DNA from 2 places in the Thioprofundum lithotrophicum genome. Region 2 is predicted to be linked to the other one. Evidence: predicted binding sites of a transcription regulator. Region 2 holds the regulator's gene; the other holds the start of a gene.

What was found. The regulator sigma-54, encoded in region 2, starts transcription at its own class of promoters, with help from an activator protein. The targets are predictions, from matches to a motif close to TGGCANGNTNCNTGCTT.
Region 1: ACZ5BH_RS11220 (flagellar hook-length control protein FliK) is a predicted target of sigma-54. The motif match lies at 3,084-3,100, and genes of this name have one in related genera.

What each region holds. Positions count from the first base shown of each region.
Region 1 is NZ_AP042379.1:2,356,996-2,364,021, reverse strand. It holds gene ACZ5BH_RS11235 (chemotaxis protein CheA) at 1-970, opposite strand, end outside; gene ACZ5BH_RS11230 (response regulator) at 996-1,358, opposite strand; gene ACZ5BH_RS11225 (STAS domain-containing protein) at 1,381-1,674, opposite strand; gene ACZ5BH_RS11220 (flagellar hook-length control protein FliK) at 1,981-2,967, opposite strand; gene fliJ (flagellar export protein FliJ) at 3,301-3,756, opposite strand; gene fliI (flagellar protein export ATPase FliI) at 3,800-5,179, opposite strand; gene ACZ5BH_RS11205 (flagellar assembly protein FliH) at 5,172-5,816, opposite strand; gene fliG (flagellar motor switch protein FliG) at 5,803-6,822, opposite strand.
Region 2 is NZ_AP042379.1:479,424-486,449, reverse strand. It holds gene hprK (HPr(Ser) kinase/phosphatase) at 1-883, opposite strand, end outside; gene ptsN (PTS IIA-like nitrogen regulatory protein PtsN) at 894-1,352, opposite strand; gene hpf (ribosome hibernation-promoting factor, HPF/YfiA family) at 1,362-1,700, opposite strand; gene ACZ5BH_RS02240 (RNA polymerase factor sigma-54) at 1,718-3,187, opposite strand; gene lptB (LPS export ABC transporter ATP-binding protein) at 3,548-4,273, opposite strand; gene lptA (lipopolysaccharide transport periplasmic protein LptA) at 4,270-4,776, opposite strand; gene lptC (LPS export ABC transporter periplasmic protein LptC) at 4,760-5,326, opposite strand; gene kdsC (3-deoxy-manno-octulosonate-8-phosphatase KdsC) at 5,323-5,847, opposite strand; gene ACZ5BH_RS02215 (KpsF/GutQ family sugar-phosphate isomerase) at 5,876-6,850, opposite strand; gene ACZ5BH_RS02210 (heavy-metal-associated domain-containing protein) at 6,855-7,026, opposite strand, start outside.

The DNA.
Region 1 (7,026 bases), 1.1 Mb from region 2:
GCAGGCGCTCGATGTGCTCCGGCCCGAACTGTTCCGCTTCGCCGAGCTGACTGAGCATGGACTGGGTGATCACCAGCTCGCCCATCATGTTGATGAGTTCGTCGATCTTGTCGATGGCCACGCGGATGGAGCTGGCCTCGGCCGGTCGCGCCGGCTTCTTTGCCGGGGCGGACGCCGCCGGGGCGTCGGCCTTCGCCGCCGGCGATGGCGTAGCGGCGGCGGTCTCGGCCGGTGCCGAAGGCGTTTCGGGCGGCGCCGAATCGAGCGGGGTGATGGTCAGGTCGCAGTCGCCCTCCACCCAGTCGAACACTTCGTCCACCGCCTCCCGGGCCACGTCGCCGCGCAGGGTGAGCGTCCAGCCGAGATAACAGTCCTCCGGGGCGAGGTTGGCCAGGGCCGGGAGGGCGTCGGTGTCGACCTCCACCTCGAGGTCGCCCAGCTCGGCCAGTTCGCGGAACATGCGCACCGGATCGTTGCCGGTCTGCAGCAGGTGGGGATGGGGGCGGAAGCGGATCCGCCAGCCTGCCGCCGGGGCGCCGGGAGCCGCTTCGGTGGCGGCGGACGCGGCATCCCCGCCTTCGGCGGCGCCGAGCACGGCTTCGAGCTTCTGCCGGGAGGCGGCCACGGGGGCCGGATCCGGTTCCTCGCCGGCGCGCAGGGCGGTGAGCATGTCACGCAGCACGTCGACCGATTCGAGCAGCGGCGCGATGATCTCCGGGGTGACGGCACGGCGGCCGTCGCGCATCTCGTCGAGCAGGGTTTCCAGCACGTGGGTGTATTCGGCCACGCTGTCGAGGCCGAAGGTTCCGCTGCCGCCCTTGATGGAATGGGCGGCGCGGAAGATGCTATTGATGGTTTCCGGATCGTGGTTGCCCGATTCCAGATTGAGGAGCTCCTGCTCCATGGTCTCCAGGCCTTCGAAACTCTCCTCGTAGAAGGTGTCGAGAAACTGGGAAAGGTCGATGCTCATGGGGCGCCTCCCTGGCGATCGGCGTTCAGCCCAGCACCTTGCGGATGGTGGCCAGCAACTGATCGGGATTGAAGGGTTTGACGATCCAGCCGGTGGCCCCGGCCTGCTTGCCTTCCTGTTTCTTGTCAGCCGTGCTTTCGGTGGTGAGCATCAGGATCGGCGTGAACTTGAAGGCCGGCAGGCTGCGCAGCTCCCGGATCAGGGTGATCCCGTCCATGTTGGGCATGTTCACGTCGGAGATCACCAGGTCGAAGCGCTTGCCTTTCGCCTTGTTCAGGGCATCGACGCCATCGGTGGCTTCCACCACGTCGTGCCCGGCGCCCTTGAGGGTGAAGGCGACCATCTGTCGCATGGAGGCGGAATCGTCAACTGCCAGAATCGTAGCCATGGTTTCGTCTCGCTTGGAAGGTTCAGGAGTTCGGGGGTTCGGGAAGTTGCAGCACATCGGCCAGCGCCAGACGCGCCGCCGCCTCGTGCAGCCCGCGGGAGGTCTCCGCCCACTGCACGGGAATGTTCCGGCTGACCGCATCCAGGCAGCAGGCGGCCAGCAACTGCAGGCCGGCGGTGTCGATGCGCTCCAGGTCCGCGGCGCGCAGTTCCAGCGCTGTACCGGCATCGAGGGCCTCGCACAGCTGGCGGTGGAAGTCCGCGACGGCGGCGATGTCCAGCGTCGGCGGACATTGAATCGGCGTGCTCTCGGCCATGTCGTTTCCTGTCGTGCTGCCACCGTGACGCGGGTGGCTTTCCCTATCCATCGGCCGCGATCCGCGGGGCTTTAGGCAGGTGGATGGAAAAATTCATGACGATGTTGCCGTCACTTCCATCAGAAACTCGCCGGCTCCGCTGCGCTTGAGCCGGCCTACCTTGTGCACCGGCCGGTAAATATCGGTGGCACAACCGCCATTTCGGTTTGTCACGAAACATATCAGGGCTGGTGGCCATGTTTGTCTGACGGCAATCCGACAGGGTTTTTCACGAAGATTCGATTTGGCGCCGGTCAAGACAGCCGGTCATACATAGGTATCGAGCAATCCCCGCCCCCGGCGCACCGGCAACGCGCTCACCTCCCCCACCGCGTCGATGGCCCCTTCCTCATCGCCCGGGCCGCCGGCACCAGCCATGGCCTGGCCGCCGGCCTCTTCCCGGGCCGCCTGCTGCTGGAAGGATTCCTGCGAGACGTTCACGTCACCCAGGTTGAGACCGGCTTCGGCGAACATCTCCCGCAGGCGGGGGGTCGCCGCTTCCAGGGCGTCACGCACGTGAGGGTTGTGGGTGACGAAGTGGACGGTGGCATGGTCCTTGTTGACCATCACCTTCACGTCGAGGCTGCCCAGTTCCGGCGGATCGAGGCGGATCTCTGCCGATTGCAGTTGCTGGCCCACCATCCAGTGCAGCCGTTCGCCGACGGCCTGGCTCCATTGGGGGTGCTGCGGCGGCACGGTGATGGCCGGCGCCTGGGGCAGGGCCCGATCGCCACCGGCGAGCGCATGGGCCGGCAGGGGGGCGAGCGCGGCCATGTCGGCGCGGTGGCCGTGGTTCGTGGCCATGGCGCCCTGCACGTCGGCCGGATTGGCGGCCAGGATTTCGAGGCGGCGGGCGAAGGCCGGATCGCGCATCGGCACGCTGCCATCGTCGCCCTGCAGGCGGGTCCGGGCGGCCAGCAGTTGCACATGGGCCTGGGTGGTGTCGTTTGCGCCCTCGCCTTCCACGGCGGCCAGCAGCAGGGAGGGCGGCGGGGCGTTCCCGGCGGCGGGCGCCGGCGTGGGAGTAGCCGGCTCACCGACCAGGAAGAAGCCGTTCCAGGCCAAGGGCAGGCCGCCATCGTCCGGCAGATCCTTGCCGGGTTGCGGCAAGGGGGCCAGTGGATTTGCCGCCGCCGTCAGCGGCAGCATTTCGAGCATCGTTCCCTCGGGCGCCGCCAGCGCGGCGTCGAGCAGCCCCTCGAAAGGCGGACGCTCGGCACCACCCGGCGCCGCGCCATCCGGCGATGCCGGCACGGCGCTGTTCCCACTGGCGTTCGACGGCGCGGTCGGGGAGGCCGGAGGTGTCTGGGGTACGGGAAGAGAGTCGGACATGTTGCCTCGCAGGTTTCGATGGAACTCTGCGGGGTGATTTGCAAGGGATATGCCAGGTTTAAATGGCTCAAAATTGTTTTGACACGATTTTTTGTAGGAGCGGTGCGAACCGCGAAAACGCAATTCATCGCGGCTCGCGCCGCTCCTACAGGATGGAAGCTTCAAATTTCGGTCAAGACAATGATGAGACAGTTAACAAGGGAAAGGTGCAAGATGAAAGGGAAAAGAACCGCGGCTTCAGGTGATGGATTCCGCTTAGCCTTTTCGCTTCCGCGCATAGCGGCCGGTGGTCTGATCGTCTTCGAGTTTCTGTTCGCGGCGGCGGGCCTGGCGCTGTTCATCGACGCGAAAGCGTTCCACGGTCTTTTGCAGGATGCGCTGCTCGCGATGGCAGTTTTCCCAGTGGCGGGTTTCCCGTTCGCAATCGAGGCGGCAGCTTTCGATCTGTTCCTGTTGCTGCCCGATGGCGACATCGAGCTGGCTGAGGAACTGGTGGAAGGATTGCAGGCGCCGCCCGTCCAGGCCCTGCTGGCCGCTTTGCTGAAGCTGGCGGCAGTATTCCTCGCGAAAGCGGCGCAGCTCGAGCAGGCGTTGCTCGGCCTCGGCCAGCTTGCGCCGGGCCAGACCCAGCTGTTTCGCCGCGGTTTCTTCCTTGCGTTCGACCAGCTTTTGCAGGGGCTGGAAGCGTTGGCTGCGGGGTTTGCGGGCCATCGTATCGGTCACCTCGTGCATTCAGTCATGGTAAGGCATGCCATCACGATGCGGAGGACGAGGCGTTGGCGGCCGAGCCCGTCACGGCGCGCAGCGCCGCCAGGCAGTCTTCCCAAGTGGCCGCCTCGTTCAGATCCTGGCGCAGGAAGCGTTCCAGTTCGGGATAGCGGTTGATGGCCTCGTCCACCCGGCTGTCGCTGCCGGGGGTGTAGGCGCCCACGGTGATCAGATCGCGGTTCTGCTGGTAGAGCGAATACCATTGCTTGAACTGCTGGACCATGGCCACGTGTTCGGGGGTGGCGATCTCGTTGAGGGTGCGGCTGATGGAGGCTTCGATGTCGATGGCCGGGTAGTGGCCCGCTTCGGCCAGCTCCCGCGACAGGACCACGTGGCCGTCGAGGATCGCCCGCGCGGCGTCGGCCACCGGATCCTGCTGATCGTCGCCTTCGGTGAGCACCGTGTAGAACGCCGTGATCGAACCGCCGCCGGGCGGGCCGTTGCCGGCCCGTTCCACCAGTTGCGGCAGTCGGGCGAACACCGAAGGCGGATAGCCCCGGGTGACCGGCGGCTCGCCGATGGCCAGAGCGATTTCGCGCTGGGCCTGGGCGAAGCGGGTCAGGGAGTCCATCAGCAGCAGCACCTGGCGGCCCTGGTCGCGGAAGTATTCGGCGATGGCGGTGGCCTGGTAGGCGCCGTGCATGCGCATCACCGGCGGTTGATCCGCGGGCACGGCCACCACCACCGCCCGCTGCATGCCTTCCTCGCCCAGGATGTTCTCGATGAACTCCTTGACCTCGCGGCCGCGCTCGCCGATGAGCCCCACCACGATCACGTCGGCGGTGGTGTAACGGGTCATCATGCCGAGCAGGACGCTCTTGCCCACCCCGCTGCCGGCGAACAGGCCCATGCGCTGCCCGCGGCCGACACTGAGCAGGGCGTTGATGGCGCGCACGCCCACGTCGAGCGGCGCGCGGATTGGGGCCCGTTCCATGGGGTTGATGGGTCGTCCGCTCAGGGGGATGCGGTCCTCCAGGTGCAGCGGTCCGTGCCCGTCGAGCGGCCGGCCGGTGCCGTCGATGACCCGTCCCAGCAGGGCTTCGCCCACCGCGGCTTCGTAGACCCGCTGGGTGGGCGTGACCCGGGCGTTGGGCCGGATGCCCTGCACGTTGCCGGTGGGCATGAGAAACAGCCGGTTGCCGTCGAAGCCCACCACTTCCGCTTCGATGTCCCGACCCGCACCGGCTTCCACCAGGCAACGGGCGCCGATCACCGCTTCGCAGCCCACGGCCTCGAAGGTCATGCCCACCATGCGTTCGAGGCGCCCTTCCACCACCAGTTCCGGCACGTGTTGCAGGCGGGCCTCCAGATCGATCAGCGCCTGGCGCCAGCGTTCGCTGCGTTCGGTTTCGGGCCGCTCAGTCATCGGCCCGATCTCCGCCCAGCACGGTGACGATGATCTGGTTCAGGCGCTTTTCGACGCTGGCATCGATGCGCGAGTCTTCTGCCTCCACCTTGCAGCCGCCGCGGGTCAGCAGCGGATCCTCGACGATCTTCCAGCGCAGGGCGTCCTCATCCTCGTCGTGGACCGCCAGGGCCTCGCGCACCAGGGCCGCGTCGTCGGGATGCAGGGTCACGCAGACCTTGCGCGCGCCCACCGGCAGCGCGGCGAGCGCCTCGCGCACCACGGCCACCACCTGGCCCGGATCGGTGCGCAGTTCGCGGCGCACCAGGTGCCGGGCCACGGCCATGGCCAGATGGGCGATCTGCTCCACCACCTGTTCGTCCAGTTCCTCGAGGGGCGTGGTGAGGGTGGAGAGCACCGCATCGAACTGGGCCAGACGGGCCTCCATCAGCCCGCGGGCCTCTTCCACGCCGGCGGCGAAACCGGCTTCCTTGCCTTCGGCGAAACCCTCTTCGCGAGCCTGCTGCTGGATCGCCTCGATCTCCTCGGCGGTAACCGGCGCCGGCAGTTCCTCTTCCGGCTCTTCGCCCACGTTGGGCAGTTCCCAGCGTTCGTAGGCGCTGAGCTGCTCCGGCGCGGGATGATCAGACGAACTCATCGCCGCCTCCGCCCAGCGAGATCTCGCCCGCCTCGGCCATGCGCCGCGCCACGGCCAGGATTTCCTTCTGCGCCGCTTCCACTTCGCTCAGGCGCACCGGGCCCTTGGCCTCCAGATCGTCACGCAGCATCTCGGCGGCGCGCTTGGACATGTTCTTGAGGATCTTTTCCTTCACCGCTTCGTCGGCCCCCTTGAGGGCCACGATCAGGTTCTCGGAGGAGATCTCGCGCAACAGGGCCTGAATGCCGCGGTCGTCCACGTCCACCAGATTGTCGAACACGAACATCAGATCCTGGATGTTCTGGCCCAGCTCTTCGTCGTTCTCCTTGATCTGCTCCATGATCTGCTGCTCGAGGGCGGAATCCACGAAGTTGAGCAGATTGGCCGCCGTCTTCACGCCGCCGAAGCCGGCGGTCTTGATGTTGTCGGAATTGCCGGCGAACTGTTTCTCGAGCATCTCGTCCAGCTCGTTGAGGGCGCTGGGCTGGATGCCGTCGAGGGTGGCGATGCGGATCAGCACGTCGGCGCGCATGTTCTCCGGCAGATAGGCGAGGATCTCGGCCGCCTGATCGCTTTCCAGATAGGAGAGGATGATGGCGATGATCTGGGGATGTTCGAGACGAATGATGTCGGCCACCGCGCGCGGTTCCATCCACTTGAGCGACTCCAGGCCCTTGGCGTTGTGGCCCATGAGGATCCGGTCGATGATGTTGCCGGCCTTGTCCTCACCCAGGGCGCCCACCAGGACCTTGCGCAGGTATTCCTCGTTGCCGATCCCCAGATCGGTCTGCTCGTCCACCTTGTCGCAGAACTCGGCCAAAACCGCGTCCACCGTCTCCCGATCCACGGCGCCGAGCTGGGCCATGGCCTCGCCCACCTTCTGCACCTCCTTGGGCGACATCAGCTTGAGCACTTCGGCTGCATCCTTCTCGCCGAGCGTCATCAGCAGGATGGCCGAGCGTTCGATGCCGGTCAGTTTCTTGGCGTTTTGTGCAGATTCGCTCATCGTCGATACGCTTTGCGTCCATGAAGGGAATGGCGTTTGCCTGATCGTTGCAACAAATCGGTGCAGCAAATCAGGCGCAGTACCCTTTTGTTATCAGGCCGACATGTCGGGCTAAAGCCCGACCTACGGTCGGATTGATTGTAACGATCAGGTTTATGCAAGTGTCAGGTTTACGTTCACCTTGTCATTGCACCATTGTCTTGC
Region 2 (7,026 bases):
TGTACCCGCTCAGGCGCAGCACGTGGTTGCGCACGGCCGCTTCGATGAGCACGCTCAGATCCCGGCCGGGGGCCAGCACCAGGCACACTTCCGGGATCGGCACGCCCAGCACCTCGCGGTGGCGGTCGTGCTGGCCGAGGCGCTCGTCGGGTGAGGCGGCCGGCTGGTCTTCCGGCTGCAGATCGATGATCAGGTGCAGGCGCTTGTGTTCGAGCACCGCGTGGTTGCCGTACATGGCGCGCACGTTGAGGATGCCGAGCCCGCGCACCTCGATGAAGTCGGCCAGCAGGGGTGGGCAGTGGCCGTGCACCGCGTCGGGGCCGGTGCGGCGGAATTCGGGCGCGTCGTCGGCCACCAGGCGGTGGCCGCGGCCCAGCAGTTCCAGCGCCAGTTCGCTCTTGCCCACGCCGCTGGGGCCGGTGAGCAGCACGCCCAGGCCCATCACTTCCATGAACACGCCATGCAGGATCTGCCGGGCGGCGAGGCGGCGGGTGAGGGCATAGCGCAGGGTGTCGACGAGGTGGCCGGCGGGACGGGGCGAGGTGAGGACGGGGATGCCGGCCGCGCCGGCCCGGTCCCGCAGGTCGGGCGGCACCGGCAGGGCGTCGCTCACGATCAGGATTTCGGTGGGGGGCTGGAGGATCCGCGCGATGGCGTCGTGCCGCGAGTTGGCGCCGAGCTGGTCCAGATAGGCCAGTTCGGTCTGGCCGAGCACCTGGATGGGGTTCGGCCGCACCGGGTTGAGATAGCCCACGGCGTTGCCGCCGGCCTCGCGCAGGCGGGATTCGTCCAGGGCCCGATCCCGGGCGGCGGGCGCCGCCTGCCAGGCCAGGTCCAGGCTCGCCTGCAGGGGGTCGAGAAGTTGCCGGGCGGTCAGCGCCACGGGGCCGGCGTCAGGCCGCGGGTTGCCATTGCCGCAGCAGGTTCAGGATCTCGGCCGGGCTGCGGCAGGCCCGCAGCCGCTGGCGGAATTCGCTCTCCTGGAACAGGCTGGCGAGCATGGCCAGGATGCGCAGGTGATCCTCGGTGGCCTGCTCCGGCACGATGAGGGCGAACAGCAGATCCACCGGCTGATCGTCGATGGCATCGAAGTCCACGCCCTGGCGCAGGTGGATCAGGGCGGCGGTGGTGTGGTCGGTGTTCTTGAGCCGGCCGTGGGGAATGGCCACGCCGCTGCCGATCCCAGTGCCGCCCAGGCGCTCCCGGGAGAGCAGGGCGTCGAAGATGTCTTCGGCGCTGCCGGGCTGATCGTGGGCGATCAGTTCGCTGAGCGCTTCCAGGGCGCGCTTCTTGCTGTGCGCGTTCACATCGATGGCGATGCGATCGGGCGAGAGGAGATCGGTCAGTTGCATGGCGGCGGTTCAGGCTTCCCCGGAGATGTCCTGCTGCTTGCGTTCGGCTCCTTCGCTGCGGCGGTGATCGGTGAGCTTTTCCTTGTGCTTGCGGATCTGGCGGTCCAGCTTGTCGGCCAGTTCGTCGATGGCCGCGTAGAGGTTGCCGTTCTCGGCTTCGGCGAACAGATCCTTGCCGCTGACGTGCACCGTGGCTTCGGCCTTCTGACGTTCCTTCTCCACGCTGAGGATCACATGGGCGTTGGTGACATGGTCGAAGTGGCGTTCCAGCCGGGCCAGCTTGCTGGTGACGTAGTCGTGCATGGCGTCGGTGATTTCCACGTGGTGACCGGTGACGTTCAGTTGCATGGCGGGCTCCTTGTTGTTCAGGCCAGACGTTTGCGTTCGTTGGAGGGAGGGATGTTCATGGCTTCGCGGTACTTGGCCACCGTGCGGCGGGCCACGTTGATGCCCTGCTCGGCGAGGATGCCGGCCAGCTTGCTGTCGCTGAGGGGCTTTTTCGGATCCTCCTCGGCGATCAGCTTGCGGATCCGCGCGCGGATCGCGGTGGCCGAGCATTCGCCGCCATCGGCGGTGGAGACGTGGCTGGAGAAGAAGTACTTGAGTTCGAAGATGCCGCGGGGCGTGTGCATGTACTTCTTGTTGGTGACCCGCGAGATGGTCGATTCATGCATGTCCACCGCTTCGGCGATGTCGTGCAGCACCAGGGCCTGCATGGCTTCCTCGCCGTGTTCGAGGAAGCCGGTCTGGCGCTCGACGATGGCGGTGGCGACCTTGAGCAGGGTCTCGTTGCGACTCATCAGGCTCTTGATGAACCAGCGGGCTTCCTGGAGCTGGTTCTTGATGTAGGTGTTGTCTTCGGGGTTGCGCACTTCCCGGGCCAGGCTGGCGTAGGTGGGGTTGACCCGCAGGCGGGGCGCGGCGTCGGGATTGAGTTCCACCTTCCAGCGGTCGCCCACCTTGGTGACGATCACGTCGGGCACGATGTATTCGGGCTGCTGATCGGTGATCTGGCTGCCGGGCCGCGGATTGAGCGACTGGATGAGCTGCAGCACTTCCTTGAGCGTGTCCTCGTCGAGTTTCATGCGCCGCATGATCTGGGCATAGTCGCGCGCGGCGAGGCGCTCGAAGTGCTGCTCCACCAGGGCCATGGCCTGGGCCAGGCGGGGATGGTCGATGGGATACTGGCGCAGTTGCAGGAGCAGGCTTTCGCGCAGATCCCGGGCGGCGATGCCGGGCGGGTCGAAGTTCTGGATGCGGTGCAGTACCGCCTCGATTTCCTCCGGCGCCAGTTCCTGTTCGCCGGCCAGGGCTTCGTGGATCTCCTCGACGCTCAGGGTCAGGAAGCCGTCGTCGCCGATGGCGTCGATGATGAACTCGGCGATGGCCCGATCCGTGGGGCTGAAGGGGGTGAGATCCATCTGCCAGGTGAGGTGTTCGTGCAGGCTGGTGCCGCCGGGGCGGCTGTTGTATTCGATCTCGCGCGGGTCGAAGTCGCTGGCGGGGGCGCTGCCCGGGCCCACCGGGGCCAGGCTGTCGTAGATGTCGTCCCAGTTGGAGTCGACCGGCAGATCCTCGGGGATGTCGCTGGCGCCGTCGGCGGGCGTCTCGCTCAGGGCTTCCTCGGTGGCCTCGACGGGCTCGCCCGGCGCGGCCTCGGCCTCGGGACCGGCATCGCCGTCCTCGTCCATCTCCAGCAGGGGGTTGGCGTCGAGGGCCTCCTGGATCTCGGTCTGCAATTCCAGCGAGGATAGCTGCAGGAGCCGGATGGCTTGCTGCAACTGGGGGGTCATGGTCAGGTGCTGACCGAGACGGAGTTGTAGGGTCTGTTTCATCGATCCGGTTCGGGGGTACCACGGGCCGGCGGCTTTCGCGGCGGCAGAATCAATTCTAGCCCGGATATTGCACCAAGTCGAGGACGGGCGGACGAACAAGTCTTTGAGTGATAAAGATTTGTTGATGCCTTGAGACGATTTCTCCAAGGTCATTCTTTCCGCCCGTCCTCTGTGCCGGCCCTTGCGGCTTTTCGCTCGCGCTCGCTTGCGCTTCACGAAAGACGTAGCGTTGGCTACGCCTTTCGCTCCAGCGCGGCGCGAGCGCGGCTGCAAAGACCGCAATCATCCGGCACCTTGGTGCAATATCCGGGCTCGCCTATTTCTTGCATGAAAGCAGGGCGAGGGCAGAGGGGTTGCGTTTCACAACCGGAACTGTTCGCCCAGGTAGACCTTGCGCACCTGGGGATCGGCCAGCAGGCTGTCGGGGTCGCCCTGGGCGATGACACGCCCGGCGTTCATGATGTAGGCCCGTTCGCAGATCCCCAGGGTTTCGCGCACGTTGTGATCGGTGATCAGCACGCCGATGTCCCGCGCCTTGAGGTGGCGGATGATGGCCTGGATGTCGAGCACCGAGATGGGATCGACGCCGGCGAAGGGTTCGTCGAGCAGCACGAAGCGCGGTTCCATGGCCAGGGTGCGGGCGATCTCCACCCGCCGCCGTTCGCCGCCGGAGAGGCTCTGGCCGAGATTGTTGCGAATGTGGCCGATGTGCAGCTCGTCGAGCAGGGCCTCGAGCCGCTCCTCGCGCTGGGTGCGATCCAGATCCGGGCGCAGTTCGAGGATCGCCATGATGTTGTCGGCCGCGGTGAGCTTGCGGAACACCGAAGCTTCCTGGGGCAGGTAGCCGATGCCGAGGCGGGCCCGCTGGTGCATGGCCAGGCGGGTGATGTCCCGCTCGTCCAGCGCGATGCGCCCCGCGTCGGCCGGCACCAGCCCCACCACCATGTAGAAGGAGGTGGTCTTGCCGGCGCCGTTGGGGCCGAGCAGGCCCACCACCTCGCCGCTGTCGATGCGCATGGAGACGCCGTCGACCACGTTGCGGCCCTTGTAGCGCTTGACCAGATCCCGGACCTGCAGGGTGCTCATGGCGGGCTCTCGGTTTCTTCCGCCGGCGGCTGGATGGTGATGTGCACCCGGCCCTCGCCGGCGCGGGCCTTCACCGTGGCGGCGGCGATGTCGTAGATCAGGTGTTCCCCCCGGAAGCGGTTCGGGCCCTGTTCCACCTGCGCGTCGCGATCCAGGTGGACGGTGCGGCTGGCCACTTCGTATTCCATGCGCCGGGCCGAGGCATGGACCGGCGGCTGTTCGGGCGCCGGGGTCTGGATCAGGGTGGCGGGTCGGCCCTCGACGATGATGCGCTGCAGGCGATCGCCCTCGAGGTGTACCACCAGGCGGTCGCCGGTGACGCGCAGGCTGCCCTGGGTGAGGGTCACGTCGCCGGTGTATTCGCTGTAGCCGCGCTGTTCGTCCACCACCACCTGGCGGGCACGGATGTCGATCGGTTGCCGGCGATCCGACTCCAGGGCCATCAGGGGCGGGGCCAGCAGGAGTGCGGCGAGCAGCAGCAGGCGTTCAGGGCGTGGGCACATAGCGGCTCTCCACGTCGGCGAGCAGGATCAGGCGCTGGCGGCCCCAGTCGAGGCGCATGCCGGTGCCGGTCAGGCGGTGCGGCCCGGCGGCAAGGCTGGCCCTGGCCGCTGTCTCGGCGCGGCGTTGCGGCGGCAGCACCCGCAGATCCCGGGTGCGCAGGTGCAGGGCGGGCTGGCCGTCGTGGGCAGCGCGCCGGGCGCTGACCGGGCCGCCCAGATCGATCCGGTCGCCGCCCTGCAGGATCCGTCCGTGTTCGGCCTCCACCTCCCAGGGCGGCACGGTTTCGCGCACGGTGAGGCGGGGGTTGACGATGTCGATGCTGCCGTCGTCGGCGAAGTGTTCGCCGCGCTCGCCGCGCAGGGTGTGGCGGGGGCGGCCGTCGGGCGCGTAGACGGTGACGGTGAAGCCGTCCAGGAAATAGTCGGGCACGTGGCGGCGGGCCTCTTCGCCCTGGCGGGTCTCGCCACGGAAGGTTTCCAGCAGCCAGCCGGCGTAGGCCGCCACCAGCAGCACGGCGATGAGGATCAGCAGGAGGTGGAGGCGGTTCATGCGAGAAAGCGCTGCAACTGGGCCTCGAGGGTGCCCTGGGCTTCCATGATCAGCTCGCACACGTCGCGGGCGGCACCGTGGCCGCCCGGGTGTGGGGTCTGCCAGTGGGCGTGCTGTTTGACCAGCGGATGGGCGTCGGCCACGGCGATGGCCAGCCCGGCGCGGCGCAGCACCGGCAGGTCCACCACGTCGTCGCCCACGTAGGCGGCCTGATCCGCCGTCAGGCCCAGCTTGGCCACCAGATCCTCGAAGGCCGGCCGTTTCTCCAGCCGCCCCTGATAGACGTGCTCGATGTCGAGGCTGGCCATGCGGTGGCGCACCACGTCCGATTCGCGGGCGGTGATGATGCCGATCTCCACGCCCGTGCGATGCAGCATCTTCATGCCCAGGCCGTCACGCGAGTGGAAGGCCTTGTACTCCTGGCCATCGTCGCCGAGGAACAGGCTGCCGTCGGTGAGCACGCCGTCCACGTCGAACACCACCAGGCGGATGTGGGCGGCTTTTTCCAGAATGTCCTTCATCGTCTTCCCGTCTGTTTGCGTCTGCCGCTCAGGCCACGCCGGCGCGCAGCAGGTCGTGCATGTTCAGGGCGCCGATCAGGCGGCCTGCGGCGTCCACCACCGGCAGGGCGTTGATGCGCTTTTCATCCATCAGTTGCAGGGCTTCGGCGGCCAGCCGCTCGCCGGTGATGGTGCGGCAGGGGTGGGTCATCACGGCGTCGATGCGCAGGCTGTGCACGTCCACCCGGCCGTGGTCGAGCACCCGCCGCAGGTCGCCGTCGGTGAAGACGCCGATCACCCGTTCGTCCTCATCGGTGACGATGGCCAGGCCCAGGCCCTTGCGCGTCATCTCCACCAGCACTGCGTCGAGGGTGGCGCCAGGCGCGACGCGGGGCACGGCCTCGCCGGTGTGCATGATGTCGGCCACGTGCAGCAGCAGACGCTTGCCGAGCCGCCCGCCAGGGTGGGAGCGGGCGAAGTCGTCGGCGGTGAAGCCGCGGCTTTCGAGCAGCGAAACGGCCAGGGCGTCGCCCATGACCAGGGTGGCGGTGGTGCTGGCGGTGGGCGCCAGGCCCAGGGGGCAGGCTTCCTTCTCCACGCTCACGTCCAGGTGCACGTCGGCCTCGCGGGCTAGGCGGGATTGCGGATTGCCGGTGAGGGCGATGAGCGGCACGCCGAGGCGCTTGATGAGCGGCAGGATGGTGAGGATTTCGTCGGTCTCGCCGGAGTTGGAGAGGGCCAGCACCACGTCGTGCCCGGTGATCATGCCCAGATCGCCGTGGCTGGCCTCGCCGGGGTGGACGAAGAAGGCCGGGGTGCCGGTGCTGGCCAGGGTGGCGGCGATCTTGCCGCCGATGTGGCCCGACTTGCCCATGCCGATGACCACGATGCGGCCGGCGCAGTCGAGCATGTGGCGGCAGGCGCGCACGAAGTCCGGGCCGATGCGATCCGCCAGCGCGCCGACGGCCCGGGCCTCGGTGTCGATCACCGCCCGGGCCAGCTCGCGGAGTCGGGATTCGTCCATGCGCTCAGGCGGCGACCGGATAGCCCAGCTCGGCCAGCTTCGCCTCGATGGCGGCCTGATCGGCCTCGCCGCTGACCCGCACGGTGCCGCTGTCCACCTCCACTTCGACGCTGTCCACGCCGGGCAGGCCGCTCAGGCCCTCCTGGATGGCGCTGGCACAGCCGCCGCACTTGATG